Regions from separate parts of the Porphyromonas crevioricanis genome, predicted to be linked through region 2. Evidence: riboswitches for the same ligand, from Rfam matches in the RefSeq annotation. Region 2 holds a riboswitch; the other holds the start of a gene.
What was found. A riboswitch is a leader RNA that binds a small molecule or an ion and turns the genes downstream of it on or off. The one in region 2 is predicted to bind cobalamin.

Region 1 (7,578 bases), 260 kb from region 2:
TGGCAGGGTATGGACATAGGCCCGAAAACAACAGAACGAATAAAAGAGGTCATTGCTCAGTCGAAGACTATTCTTTGGAATGGTCCGACAGGAGTATTTGAATTTGACAACTTCTCCGGTGGTTCCAAAGCTGTAGCCGAGGCCATAGCACAGGCAACTCAAGCAGGAGCTTACTCTTTGGTTGGGGGAGGAGATAGCGTTGCCTGCGTAAACAAATTTGGACTGGCAAATCGCATGAGTTATGTTTCTACCGGTGGAGGGGCCCTTCTAGAAGCTATCGAAGGGAAAACTTTGCCCGGTGTTGCTGCCATCGAGAGTTAAGAAGAAAAGCCCCACTTTCAAATACATTCATTCCCTTCCAATCGTCATTTTGCTGTAATCCTACAAGACAAATACAACAACCATTCATACAAATTCTTTAGTCCCAATGAAAAAATTACCAATCAGTTTGCTATACCTCGGGATCATATTTTTGTACAGTTTGTGCATGGTACCGATGCAAACCCAAGCCCAAGTCAGTCTGGGTGGAACTCCAAAAAGCTTTGTAATGCAAAGAATAGCCTCGGCGGGCTTTAGCAACTCCGGAGAAGCCCAAGTAAGGTTGCTTCCCCTAAATAAAAATATTGAAGACCTTATCGAGCAAGGGAGCTGGGATGGGGAAAATATCTCCGCTCGCCCCTACGTGATCGGAGACTGTGTGCGCACAGATATTGACATGGCCAGTCAGGCTGAACAGTTCAGGCTGGAAGATGGGACATTGGTATATCGTCTCAAAATGAAATCTCCAGAAGCCAAGGCTGTCTACCCTACCTACAGCCGTTTCCTGATACCGAAAGGAGCCAAATTGTATGTCTATAACCCGGACAAATCTGTGTTGCATGGGGCTTATACCCACGAGAGCAACCCCCTAGGAGGATCTTTTGCCTCTATGCCCGTGAGTGGGGAAGATATCATACTGGAGTATGAGTCTAATGAAAGAGGTGATGCTCCCGAAATCATCGTTGATGGCCTTGTGCATATCTTCCGCGAACAAGTTGCCAAGATGATGGATGTAAACCCCGGGGAAGACACATCAGAGTATCCCACTTGCATGATAAATGCCAATTGTCCCGAAGGAGACGACTGGAGAGATCAGAAAGCCGGAATTGTACAGATCTTTATCGTGTATGACAATGGTTCAACGACTTCTTGCTCGGGAGCTCTTGTAAACAATACAAACCAAGACTTCACACCCTATATCCTTACAGCTTCGCACTGTGCCGGATCCGGCTCACACTTCCCAGTAAGTCAAGAATCATTGAACAAATGGATATTCACATTCCACTATGTCAAGCCGGATTGCTCCAATGCCTCCTCGGCCACATCTTATGGCAAAAGTATGGTGGGATGCTCCAAAGTGGCCTATTTACCTTCTGTGGGTCATTCCGATGGATTACTATTGAAACTCAATCAGGATATTCCGCTTGATTACCGCGTTTACTATAACGGTTGGGATCGCAGACGCACTCCTCCTGCGAAAGGAGTGAGCCTGCATCACCCAATGGCGGATGCCATGAAGATCTCTATCTTCTCTCAGAGACCCAACATTACCTATTTCCGAGATTTCTTCGGCGATGGTGCATCCAAGGCTCATTTTGAAGTGACTTTCAATACAGGTACTGAAGGGGGATCTTCCGGCTCATCTCTCTTTAATGAGAAAAAGTTGATTGTCGGCACACTCACCGGAGGAGGTGAGCCTTGTAAAAATCCGGCCCGGCAGGATTACTATGGACGATTACATGCTCATTGGGATTGGTTCAAAGAAGAAGGGAATGATGTGCAAATGGCAACATTCCTCGATCCCAAAGAGAATGGTAAGACAGAAATGCTGGAGGGCACTTATCGAGAGAACAAACAGTATTACGAGCCTGTCGCCAGAGTAATGGCTATACCGTCTGACAACAAAGGTAATAGGGTGAAAGTAATTTGGACGGCCCCTGTAGGCATGGATAAAAAGACAGTTGCGGAATACCAAATCAAGCGTAATGGCCAGAATCTGAACATCAAAGTTCCCCACGTACACGGCACAGAATATTACCAGTTTGAAGATCAATTCAATGCAAACGATGTGATCAATGGGATGACGGACTACCAAGTGAGGGCATTATACAAAGAAGGTGACAGCCCTGTAGAGACAGCTTGGTCTCCCATCGTAGCTGCATACACCTTGGCAGACAGAAAAGTTGCAGGAGTGAAAGTCTCGAAAGAGGGTGATAAAGTACATCTCAGTTGGAACAAGCCTATTCTCTGCGCTGAATGGTCAAAAATAGGATCTGGAAACGATATTGAGTTTAAGCCCTTGCCCGTAGAGTACAGACCGCAGGGAACTCACGACACTTGGCCTCTAACACAACTCACTTATCGTGAGAGCTGGCCTTTCAAGGGGATGCCGTTCCGTGCAGTAGGGAATCACAACCAACTATATGTAAACCAAGTAAGCATGCTGCCAACAAAGGCCGGTACGAATATCTACGCCTACCTATCAGCCTATGACCCTGCCTACGAAGAAGGCTACAAGCCTACTATCATCAAAACACGAGTACCTAATGACTGGCAACCCGGCCAATGGGTACCGATTATTCTTCCCGAACCTTTCGTTGTTGATCCCCTGGGAACCTTCTTTGTAGGCTTTGTTACCGACAATGAGCTGCCAACTCCTGCAGGCATCGCTTATGCCGAAGGCAGTCGAGATGAGTATGCCACAAGTGAATCAGCCCTATTCTGGAATCCGGACACAAATGATAAGGGGAAAGGATTTTATTCATTGGAGCATTCCAAAGTAAAAACTTTCGGAAAAAACTATATGGCTATTCGTTTGCTCATTACAAATAGCAGCAAAAAGTTGCAGCAACCCATTACCGATGTCGCTGCCGGTAGCAAGGGTCTGGCTGTTCTACCCATCATAAAAGGCTATCAGATAAGGCGAAATGGAGAAGTTGTGGCCGAAGTAAAGGAACTTACCTACACTTCCGACATCGCAGCCAAAGAGGAAGATAAATATGAAGTCTTTGCCATATACGAAACCGATCCGGCTGTTTATCTAAATCAAGCTCAGGCGCAAAACACATTTGTAGTCAGTGGAATCTGCCAAGGAGAAGGTAGTTTGGAGATAACAGGCTTCGAGAATCTTAACGAGGTGCCATACGGAACAACTCTCTCCGTAAAGGCCCAACCAAACAAAAGCAAAGGCTATACATTGGAATCTATCAAAGCCGGTAATGAAGATATTACACGCAAAAAATCTTTTGTAGTAAAGTCGGATGTTGTTGTGAAAGCAATTTTTGTCCAAAAAGGACATCAAGTGAAACTTCGCAGCAATGCTCTGGGGAAAATTGAAATTGCTGGCTACACAAACGATCAGCTCAAATCAGTTCCTACAGGTACAGAACTCACGGTACTCGCCAAGCCTCAAGCAGACAATATCAAGCTCTCAAAACTGACTGCCAATGGCGAAGACATAATGCAGAGCATGAAGTTTGTAGTCACTACAGATACAGAAATCATTGCAGAGTTTGCCAAGACTGAGGGAATCAATGATGTTAGGAAAACAGGAATACAACTCTATCCCAATCCGGCAGACGACTATGTGGAAATTTCCGGAGCCGACAAGAATGCAGAACTGTTGCTGATGGAGCTAAATGGACAGGTACTGCTCCGAAGCATGACAGATGCCAACGGAGCTGCACGTATCGACCTCACACAATTTGCTCCAGGCAGCTACTTGCTACAAGTCGGCAAGTTGTCTCACAAACTGGTCGTTCAGTGAGCTGACTTTGGAAAAACAAATTCAGTTGTGATTGAGGGGGCTTTCTTCTCCATCGCAAAAAGATAAGCAAACAACACGAGGGTACCGTCAAATATATTTTGGCGGTACTCTTTCTTTTTTGAAGATACACACGATAGGTCTCAAACGAATTCCCAGAGGGGTATTTCTCTTCGCTAAAACCAACACATTTTGTAAAAATACAGTCGCAGACAAAACGACAAAAAAGAAAAGAAAAGAAAAGAGACTGTTGCAAACTAACAGATATACCCCTTTTTATACGTCTTGTATAGGTCTATCAAAACACCGATGAACAGGGCATTCTAAAGGGGTCAAAATTCTCTCAGGAGAGAATTTTTGCTAACACAGGAGAGAGCAATTTTTTTCTCAGGAGAGAATTTTCATTCTCTCCCGTGTTAATCAAAATCGGCTCCCATCAGCATCAAAAAAAGATCGGAAAAACCCAATAAAAAGCCCCCGATCCGAGCAGAAAATGCACCGCAAACAGAACACAATAAAACACAGAAAAAAGCACAAAGAAACACTCAAGGAAATATATCATAGGTTCCGGACAAGTCCGAAAAACGAAGTGGAAAACTTATGCATGATATAAAGAAGGTATTAACAACACGACAGCCTCATGATTGTGCAACTCTACCTATTATATAATAGGTGTATAAACACGAGCTCTTTCGTCCCTATTGTGATTGATTTATGGAAAGATTCTGGATTGAGAACAAAGCAAGTCTTCTTGATATGAGACTTTTTCCTGCTTTGAGGGAGAAGGTTTGGTCTTTTGAATATAATACATACCTTTGTGTCGCTTTGGTGAGCGTAGCAGTAACCACTGTTGCGTTGTAATAGGGAATCCGGTGAAAGTCCGGGACTGTCCCCTCAGCTGTAAGTTCGAAAAACAAGAAGCAGCAATCTCACCGGCCACTTCCGCGCCCCGGGTGTTTTTATCCCAGGCTCCGCTTTCAAGGAAGGAGGGAAGGCCGTTGCTATCTCGAACAAGTCAGAAAACCTGCCAAGGCAAGCAGCTCTCAGCAACTCGGGGTGAAGGGTAACGAGAGTGATGTTTTTTTAGTCAATACAAGACAAGAGTAGTCTATGCGCTTGGATACAAGTCGCAGTTGCGTTATGGCCGTTTGGGGCATAATGCGCTGTGGGATGTCGCAGCCTATAGAGAGTTTGAGGACAAGGTTAATGGCTGTCCGAAACTCTATCCCTTTTGAGGAAGAATCATTTTTCCTCACAGGTAGATTGTCCTTGTCACCCGGTCTCGATCGAACGATCTAAATCACTTTGTAATACGAATCAACAAAAAACAGTGCTATTATGATGACAAGTCAAGAGTACATTGAGAGCATGCGCAAACTCAACCTGAAGGTGTATTTCATGGGAGAGCGCATTGAGAACCCTGTTGATCACCCCATGATTCGTCCTTCACTCAACTCTGTGGCCATGACCTATGAGTTGGCTGAGAAGCCTGAATATCAAGAGGTGATGACCGCCATTTCCAATCTTACTGGCAAGCGTATCAATCGCTTTTGTCACTTGCATCAGTCTACCGAAGACCTCAAGAATAAGGTAAAGATGCAGCGTCTGCTCGGTCAGAAGACTGCTTCTTGCTTCCAACGCTGCGTAGGGATGGATGCTTTCAATGCAATCTACTCTACTACATATGAAATGGATCAGGAGCTTGGAACAAGCTACCACGCTCGTTTCGTAGAATATCTCAAATATGTTCAGGACAACGACCTCGTAGTAGACGGGGCAATGACTGACCCCAAAGGGGACCGTGGCCTATCTCCTTCTCAACAGGAAGACCCGGATATGTATCTGCATATCGTGGAAGTGCGCGAAGACGGTATTGTCGTACGTGGAGCCAAGGCTCACCAGACTGGAGCTGTCAATTCTCATGAGCACTTGATCATGCCTACTGTTGCCATGAAAGAAGGTGACAAGGATTATGCTGTTTCATTTGCCGTTCCCGGTGACACGGAAGGTCTGTTTATGATCTATGGTCGCCAGAGCTGTGACACTCGTAAGACAGAAGCCGGAGCCGAAATAGATCTCGGTAACCCCACATTCGGAGGACACGAAGCTTTGGTAGTATTCGACAATGTGTTTGTACCCAACGAACGCGTCTTCATGTGTAAGGAATACCAATATGCAGGTATGATGGTAGAACGATTTGCCGGCTATCATCGTCAAAGCTACGGAGGCTGCAAAGTGGGTGTGGGAGATGTGCTCATTGGAGCTGCTGCTTTGGCCGCCGAATACAACGGTGTGCCTAAAGTATCTCACATCAAGGACAAGTTGATAGAGATGATACATCTGAATGAAACACTCTACGCTTGCGGTATTGCTTGTTCTTCCGAAGGTAAACCTACTGCATCCGGTAACTATCTGATCGACTTGCTTCTGGCGAATGTTTGTAAGCAGAATGTTACACGTCTGCCATATGAGATTGCCCGCCTGGCCGAAGATATCGCTGGAGGTCTGATGGTAACCATGCCATCTGAGCAAGACCTGCGTGATCCGGAGCTTGGCCCAGTGGTGAAAAAGTATCTCAAGGGAGCTGTAGGAAAAGATACAACCAATAGAATGCGTATCCTGCGACTGATCGAGAATATGACATTGGGTACTGCAGCTGTCGGCTACCGTACGGAGTCTATGCACGGAGCCGGTTCTCCTCAAGCCCAACGCATCATGATTTCTCGTCAAGGCAACTTGGAAGCCAAGAAACAAATGGCAAGAGAGATTGCTCGTATTGATACCTCTTTGGATAAGTAATAATATTCAAAAACTCTTAAGATAGAAGACGATGACCCGAAAACTACCGACCGAATCGGAGATCAAGGAGGTGTTGGACCGTGATGTCCGGCCATCTCTGATGAATCATAGCGGAGACGTTCAGCTAAAATCTATCCGCCCAGATGGTACGGTAGTTGTGGAGTTTTTAGGTTCGTGTCGCTTTTGCCCCGCTGCCCTGGATACGTTGGAGTCCTTGATAGGGGGAGCCTTTGCCAATTCTTTTCCTCAGTCCAATCTCCGAGTCGTATTAGGCGGGGGGGTAAGCGATAGTCTTTTGAGTGAAGCCAAACGCCTGATGGGTAAGACGCATTGAAAAGTATGAAGAACTCGTATCAATCGAAAGTTGTTAGTGCCCTGGAGGCTGTAAAACACATCCCTAACGACAGCTTGGTAGTTATGGGACATGCTGCAGCCGTGCCTCAGCTTTGTTCACAAGCTATAGCCGATAATTATCAGCAATATTCCAATGTGCGCATTTACCACATGCTTTGCTTGGGCAATGCGCCATATACAGCCCCTGAGATGCAGGGGCATATCACTCATGTGACCAACTTTGTAGGAGGGAATACTCGCCAGGCCGTAGCCGAGGGTAGAGCAGACTTTTTCCCGGCCTTCTTCTATGATGTTCCTCGTTATTTCCGAAATGGTCTGTTGCCAGTGGATGTAGCGGTAATACAGGTCTCCGAACCTAATGAAGAAGGATACTGCAGCTTTGGTCTTTCTTGCGACTATACCAAGCCGGCTGCCGAGTGCGCCAAAATGGTTATTGCAGAGGTAAATAAGCAGATGCCTTTTGTCGGAGGGGACAACTTTATACACGTAGATCAGATAGATTACATCGTAGAGGCCGATTATCCTCTCTACGAAATTCCTTTGCCCAAAATAGGAGAGGTAGAGCAAGCTATCGGAGCCAATGTCGCTTCCTTGATTCCCGATGGAGCCACATTGCAGCTTGG
Region 2 (7,578 bases):
AGAAGCTGATGTGGGTATGAGCCGAACATAAGTAAATCCGAAGCCTTCCATAGCTCCTATTCCATCTACCCATTTAACACCGAAAGAGGAGTTGTTTTTGAAGGAAATTGTTCGTCTCCACCTCCCTGCGATATACTCATAATTATAGTCCTTGAATTGAGGTCTTGTTGCATCATTTCCCCATACTCGATCGTATGCCGTTTGTGGTTTTTCGTACAGGTTGAAATCATATAGGATACGCTCTTGATCGGGATTAGGAAGAGACCCTGTGTCTGAATTGTCTCCTTTTTCTATGAAATTGAAAGGAGCTACATTCCCTGCCCAATGCCAACCTCCAAATTCCCAGAATGTGTTGGGATAGGTCTCCGGATCAGAAAGCCCTTGTGGTATACGTAAGTAAACAACCCCCTTGTCTTGACGAATAGCCCCCCAGTAGTTTGTTTCGTTCGCGATAAATCTATCGTCTTTGGTACAATAGACTTTTTTGTAGTTCAACTGATTGATTGTCGTATCTCCATTTATAAATATATAGGAAAAGAAGAGCCCTTCGGGGGACTTTGCTCCCTCAGAAGGTATGACGTGCTTACTCATTTGGCAGCTGTTCACCCAAATCGTACCATCACGGAGAGGAAATTCCATGATTTGGTAATTTTCATCTGTTGGCTTCTCGCCCATTTCTTCTTGTGCCCTAGTTGTCACAGGCACAACGAGTAGTGCAATAAGCACTGCTAATAGTATTCGTGTTGTTTTCATAAGAAGGATGATTTATTGATTTCTAACTCAGTTGAGGAGTAGTGTTGTAGAAACTCTCTGTCTGAAAACAAAAAAAACATGGCTAAAATCAACCAATGCTGTTATTGATAGGTTTGCTCTTATCTTGTTGTCTTTTGATACGGCTTTGCGCTTAGACTAACAATTCTACTCACGCTTGTAAGTCTCTCATTTGGCATTGCTGTCAGATATCCCCTGATGCCAAAGTTAGTAAAATAACAACTACCCGCCAATTTGTTTTCGGTAGATACTTATTTCGGTATCGAGCCTAACTAAGCAGATTGCTTTAGTCCGGCATAGTTCATTTTATTGTATACCTTTGTGGCGATGGTGTTCCCTAATTCGGCTTTTGTCGGATTGGGATTAAAAGGGAATCGGGTGAAAATCCCGGGCAGACCCGCTGCTGTAAGTTGCGTTTGAGCCGCAGGCATTATGCCACTGTAGGAGGATTCTTTGTCTCGTATGGGAAGGCGCTTGTTTTGGTGAAGCAACGAAGCCAGAAGACCTGCATCGTCTGTTTCTGCGGCTTCGAGGTTAAGCTAAGGATATGCGTCCTGTATATCCTCTCAAAATCCCCCCGAGGAAGATCGTCCCGCTCGCAGACGGGAGACTCTGTGTTCTCGACCTGCCATAGTCGAGTCGCTTAGTGGATTTCGGAAAGCCTCTGTCTGTGCATGCTGTGGGATGAGCTCCATGGTCGTTGTCAGGCAAGAGGCTTTCTCTTTTTAGAGAAGAGACATGAGGTAGTTTGCACAATAAGTCTCGTAGCGTGATTTTCGGAGGATAATTGCCTCCTACCTGTTGCCACAAAATTTCTCCTCCCATGCAAACTCTCAGAATAGAGGGACTTGCGCAAAAGATCGTTGTATCGTATATGACCAAGCCCGAATGTCGAAAATAACGCAGCAAGAGCCGCGTTGTGCAACGGTCTCTAAAAGATTGCTTGCTATCTTTGCAGTTGTAAGTAATAAATAATGTGTACACAAGGCAGGCTTGACTGACTCCTGCTTGTGTGTCGATGGGGTTTTACCACGGAAAAGAGCGTATGACAAAGAAATTCAAGCGTACACTGATCACCACGGCCTTGCCTTATGCCAATGGCCCTGTTCATATCGGACACTTGGCCGGAGTATATGTACCGGCAGATATCTATGCGCGTTACCTGCGATTGCGAGGGAGCGAAGTACTTTTGATAGGAGGGTCGGATGAGCATGGAGTCCCCATTGCTCTGAAAGCCAAAGCCGAAGGGGTAAGTCCCCAACAAGTGGTAGATCGCTACCATACCCTCATCAAAGAGAGCTTCGAGCGATTTGGTATTGGTTTCGATGTCTACGGTCGCACCACCAGTGATACGCACCGTCGTACAGCGGGTGAGTTTTTCCGAAAACTCTATGAGAAAGGAGAGTTTGTAGAGCAGACTACAGAGCAGTATTACGACCCCGAGGCAAAGCAGTTCTTGGCCGATCGTTATATCACGGGTACCTGCCCACACTGTGGAAACGAGCGGGCTTATGGTGATCAGTGTGAGGCTTGTGGTACATCGCTCAATGCTACTGATTTGGTGAACCCCAAAAGTGCCATTAGTGGTTCGGTACCGGAGTTGCGCAGTACCAAACACTGGTATTTGCCTTTGGACAAACATGAGTCATTCCTCAAAAAATGGATCCTGGAGGATCATCGAGAATGGAGAAGTAATGTCTATGGTCAGTGTAAGAGTTGGATAGACATGGGACTGCAGCCAAGAGCTGTGAGTCGCGATTTGGATTGGGGAATACCGGTGCCTGTGGAAGGAGCCGAAGGTAAAGTTTTGTATGTCTGGTTCGATGCCCCTATCGGCTATATTTCCAATACCAAAGATTTGCGTCCTGATGATTGGGAAACCTGGTGGAAAGATCCGGAGACCAGGCTGCTGCACTTCATAGGGAAAGACAATATCGTATTCCACTGTATTGTTTTCCCCGCTATGTTGAAAGCCGAAGGCTCCTATATCTTGCCGGAGAATGTTCCTGCCAACGAGTTCCTCAATTTGGAGGGAGATAAGATCTCTACCAGTCGAAATTGGGCTGTTTGGTTGCATGAGTATCTGGATGAATTTCCCGGCAAGCAGGATGTTCTGCGCTATGTCCTTACTGCCAATGCTCCGGAGACTAAGGACAATGATTTCACATGGAGCGATTTCCAGGCTCGTAACAACAATGAGTTGGTTTCCGTTTTGGGCAACTTTGTAAACCGTGCATTGGTCTTGACACAGAAATACTATGATGGAGTGGTGCCGGCTGCTGGTTCGCTTGATGATTATGACCGGGAGACATTGGCAGAAGTTCGCAGGCTCAAGGAAGAGATAGAGCAACGGTTAGATGCTTTCCATTTCCGTGATGCCCAAAGAGAAGCCATGAATATGGCTCGTGTGGGGAATAAATATCTGGCTGATACCGAGCCTTGGAAATTGATCAAGACCGATCCGGAGCGTGTTGCCACGATTATGTATGTAGCCATACAGATCACGGCCAATCTGCGGATTGCTTTTGCTCCATTCTTGCCCTTTAGTGCGGATAAGATTGGAGAAATGCTTGCAATGCCGATTGATAGACTTGATTGGGATCTTCTGGGTCGGGAAGACTTGATCCCGGCCGGTCATTGCCTGGGGAAGGCAGAATTACTTTTTGAGAAAATAGAAGATGCCGTGATAGAGGCCCAGTTACAGAAACTGGCTGCAACCAAGGAGAGCAACAATTTGGCTGCTTGGCAACCCAAGCCGATAGCTGCGGAATGCAGTTTTGACGACTTCCTTAAGTTGGACATAAGGGTTGGTACCGTGTTGGAGTGTACCAAGGTTCCCAAAGCAGATAAGTTGTTGCAGTTCCGTATCGATGATGGTTTAGGAGGGCGGACTATCGTATCGGGTATCGCCCAATATTATCAACCGGAGGATTTGGTTGGCAAACAGGTCTGTTTTATAGCTAATTTCCCACCCCGCAAATTGCGAGGTATCATGTCGGAAGGAATGATTCTGTCGGCAGAATATCCCGATGGAAAGCTGCGAGTGATTGGACCTACGGAGCCTATAGAGCCAGGCTGTACGGTCGGCTAAAACGAATTTTGATCCTCTCTTTTGCTGCAAATGTCCGGCTTATCTCACATACCGCAGTTTGATCCTCGTCGCATCTATCTCTTTCTGAGAGAAGAGATAGACCAAGCCGTGAGCGAGGTGGTGGATAGTGGTACTTATATAGGAGGGGAGGCAGTTGGTCATTTCGAGCAGCAGTTAGCCTCTTTTGTAGGAGAAGGGAAGGAATACCGAGCTGTTTCTTGTGCCAATGGTACTGATGCTTTGGCTTTAGCTCTCAGCCTTTCCCGTTTGAAGCCCGGTGACGAAGTATTGATGCCTTCGCATACCTACGTTGCAGCGGCAGAAATGGCGGTAAGCCAGGGGCTGATACCTGTATGGGTAGATGTAGAAAAGGAGGGATACAATGTGGATCCCGATCCGGAGCATTTGGAGGCTTGTATGAGCAGGCGAACCAAGGCAATGGTAGCCGTGAACATATATGGTATGCCTGCTGCCTGGCCTCGTCTGAAAGACTTCTGCCACAACCATGGCTTGTTGTTGATAGAGGATAATGCACAAGGCTTGGGAGGAAGTCTTGATGGTAAAGCCTTAGGAAGTTGGGGTGATGTCTCTACGCTTAGCTTTTTCCCGACCAAACCTCTCGGTTGTATGGGAGACGGAGGGGCTGTGCTCGGACCTTCATCAGACGATATGCAGCGTATCGCCATGCTGGCTCGGCATGGGCAGCAGGGAAAGTATAACTATATAGAACCTGGGCGTAATAGTCGCTTGGATGCTTTGCAAGCGGCAATCCTGAGTGTCAAGTTGCGGTATTTGTCTCAGATGCAGCATTTCGTACGGGTGATTGCTCGGAGCTATGCCGAGGCTTTATCGGACATAGAAGGTTTGCTGTTACCCCAGTGCAGCTTGCTCCCGAATGCCCAGCCTTCGTGGCACTTGTTCACGATACGAGTCTTAGGAGGTCAAAGAGATGCTCTTCGAGCGTTCTTGTCTGACCGGAGAATTGCTGCAGGCCTTTATTACCCCACTCCACTACACCGAGTGCCGTGTTACGCTCGGATAGCTTCGCCCCATAGTTCTCCTTGTATCGAGACAGATCGCCTGAGCGAAGAAATACTATCGCTTCCTATTTTCCCCTTGATGAGAGAAGAGGAGTGCGAGCGTGTGGTAGATGCTGTGCGTAGCTTTTTTATGATCAATAGATAAGGAAGAATTAACTCGGATTTGTGATAGAGTTATGAATCAAAATATGGAGCCTGATTGCAGAGGGATTGTGCGTTTTGCCATCGTAGGCTGTGGCCACATTGGCAAGCGGCATCTCGAAATGGTCAGTAGAGATCCCCGAGGGTGCGTTGTCGCTCTTTGTGATGTGAGAGATCGGGCAGAGCTGAATCTACCCGAAGAAGCTGCTCAGCTGCCTTTCTTTCAGTCTATTGAGGAACTCCTTTCATCGGGTTTGGATATAGATGTGGTATCTATATGTACACCTAATGGTCTGCATGGACATATGGGTTGTTTGGCTTTGTCTGCAGGTTATCATGTCCTTATTGAGAAGCCTATTGTGCTCGACCTGCATGAGGGTGAGCTTTTGCGAGAAGCTGCTACCCAAAGCAAACGGCGGATATTCGGGGTCCTGCAGAATAGATATACTCCCTCTTCTATATGGCTTAAAAACTTGATAGGGAGCGGCCGTTTGGGTAAGGTGTATGATGTGCGAATGGATTGTTTGTGGAACCGGGATGAGCGTTACTATCTTCCTCGCAACTGGCATGGTACAGCCGATATGGATGGCGGGACATTATTTACCCAGTACTCCCATTTCGTCGATTTACTCACTTGGTGGTTTGGTCCAATTGATAAGTTGCGCTTTGCCGATTTTGCCAATTACAGCCATGGCAATCTGATTGATTTTGAAGATAGCGGAGAAGTAGCATTTGATTTTGTTTCCGGAGCTAAGGGGAGACTTAGCTATTCGACAGCTGTCTATGGGCGGAATATGGAGATAGCCCTCACGGTATTGTCGGAGAAGGGTTGCATCCGTCTTGGAGGGGCTTTCCTGAATGAGATACAGCACTGCGAAGTGGCCGGTTATCAGGTGCCCAAAATGCCGGTTTCCGCACCAGGCAACCAATATGGCGGATATTCGGGTAGTGCGCAGAATCATCATTTGGTGATTCGGCATGTGGTAGCCTCTCTATTGGGAGAGGAAGCCGAGGTTGTGGGCCTGGAGGATGGTTTGGGAGTTGTGCGTACGATACAGCAGATTTATGATCATCCAGCTTATAGGTCATACAGTAAGAAATCAGGTAAATAATTTAGGAAGTTGAATATGAGTAGATTTATTTTGTTTTGTCGCTCCCTTATCGCTGCTTGGGGTGTCTTTTGCTGTGTCTTTTTGTCAGCTTGCTCCGGAGAGCGTACTACAGAAATACGCATCATACATACAACCGATATACACGGCAATTATTTCTCTTTCGACTTCTTGGCCGACTCAGCCGGCACCGGCTCCATGTCTCGATTGTCCTCCTTTCTCAAGGAAGCCAGAAAACAAAATCCCAGCCTGCTTTTGATTGATGGGGGGGATATCCTTCAAGGGACACCGGCAGCCTATTATTCCAATTATGCCGATACCCTGCCTGTAAACTTGGCTGCACAAACGATGAATTATTTGCGTTTTGATGCTTCCGTAGTGGGGAACCATGATATAGAGACCGGGCACGAGGTGTATGATTCGTGGATTAAGGATTGCAAGTTTCCCGTGTTGGCTGCTAATATGATAGATATTGAGACGGACAAGCCTTATTTGCCTCCTTATACGATCAAAGACATAGACGGAATTCGTGTCGCTATCTTGGGCTTTGTAACCCCTGCGATACCGGAGTGGTTACCTCAAGATCTTTGGCGAGGAGTTGGGTTTGAGGATATACTGATTTCCGCTCAGCAGTGGGTGCCGTATGTGATAGAGCATGAGAAGCCTGATATTCTCATCGGCTTGTTGCACTCCGGTTTGAAAAATACCAATAGACACTATATCGAGAACGCCGGAGAGTTGTTGGCCAAGGAAGTCTCGGGGTTTGATGCCTTGTTTATCGGTCACGATCACCGCAAGTTCAATGGGCAGCTACGTACTTCTCGTGGAGATTCGGTGCATGTCTGCAACCCTGCCAGCCATCTGGATTTCGCTTCGGACTTGACTATTCGTGTTACCCGCAAAGGGAATAAGATTGTAGCTAAGGATATTTCGTCCAGGTTGGTAGACTTGAACCAATATGAGCCGGATCCGGCTTTTGAAAGGGCTTTTTCCGAGCAACAACAGGCTGTACGTAAATGGGCAAATCGACAGGTAGGAGTGCTGGAGACTCCACTTGATATTCGTGGCTCTCTATTCGGCCCTACTCCCTTCCTTAGCCTGATACATCGTGTGCAGCTGGATGCTACAGGAGCCGACATTTCTTTTGCTTCTCCATTGGATTTGCATACTTATATCCCGGCTGGCCCTCTGCGTGTGCGAGATTTATTCTCCCTCTATCGATTTGAAAACTTCCTCTATGTTATGGAACTTACCGGTTCCGAAGTGAAGGACTATCTGGAGTTTTCTTATGGTAAATGGGCTAATCACATGAAAGGACCGAAAGACCATTTGCTCCTCTTCCGGACAGGGATTACTCCGCAGGATAAGTTCAAGACATTGCATGAGATTTTTAACTACAGCTCTGCTGCCGGGATCGATTATACAG

Region 1: it holds a riboswitch for cobalamin, as region 2 does, so the genes downstream of both, DQN70_RS09030 (4-hydroxyphenylacetate 3-hydroxylase family protein) here and metG (methionine--tRNA ligase) in region 2, are expected to answer to the same signal.

What each region holds. Positions count from the first base shown of each region.
Region 1 covers NZ_LS483447.1:2,030,857-2,038,434, forward strand. The annotation lists gene DQN70_RS09020 (phosphoglycerate kinase) at 1-321, shown strand, start outside; gene DQN70_RS09025 (T9SS type A sorting domain-containing protein) at 548-3,805, shown strand; cobalamin riboswitch at 4,612-4,848, shown strand; gene DQN70_RS09030 (4-hydroxyphenylacetate 3-hydroxylase family protein) at 5,141-6,601, shown strand; gene DQN70_RS09035 (NifU family protein) at 6,633-6,935, shown strand; gene DQN70_RS09040 (acetyl-CoA hydrolase/transferase family protein) at 6,941-7,578, shown strand, end outside.
Region 2 covers NZ_LS483447.1:154,351-161,928, reverse strand. The annotation lists gene DQN70_RS00725 (T9SS type A sorting domain-containing protein) at 1-753, opposite strand, end outside; cobalamin riboswitch at 1,085-1,298, shown strand; gene metG (methionine--tRNA ligase) at 1,790-3,862, shown strand; gene DQN70_RS00710 (DegT/DnrJ/EryC1/StrS family aminotransferase) at 3,893-5,047, shown strand; gene DQN70_RS00705 (Gfo/Idh/MocA family protein) at 5,079-6,155, shown strand; gene DQN70_RS00700 (bifunctional metallophosphatase/5'-nucleotidase) at 6,171-7,578, shown strand, end outside.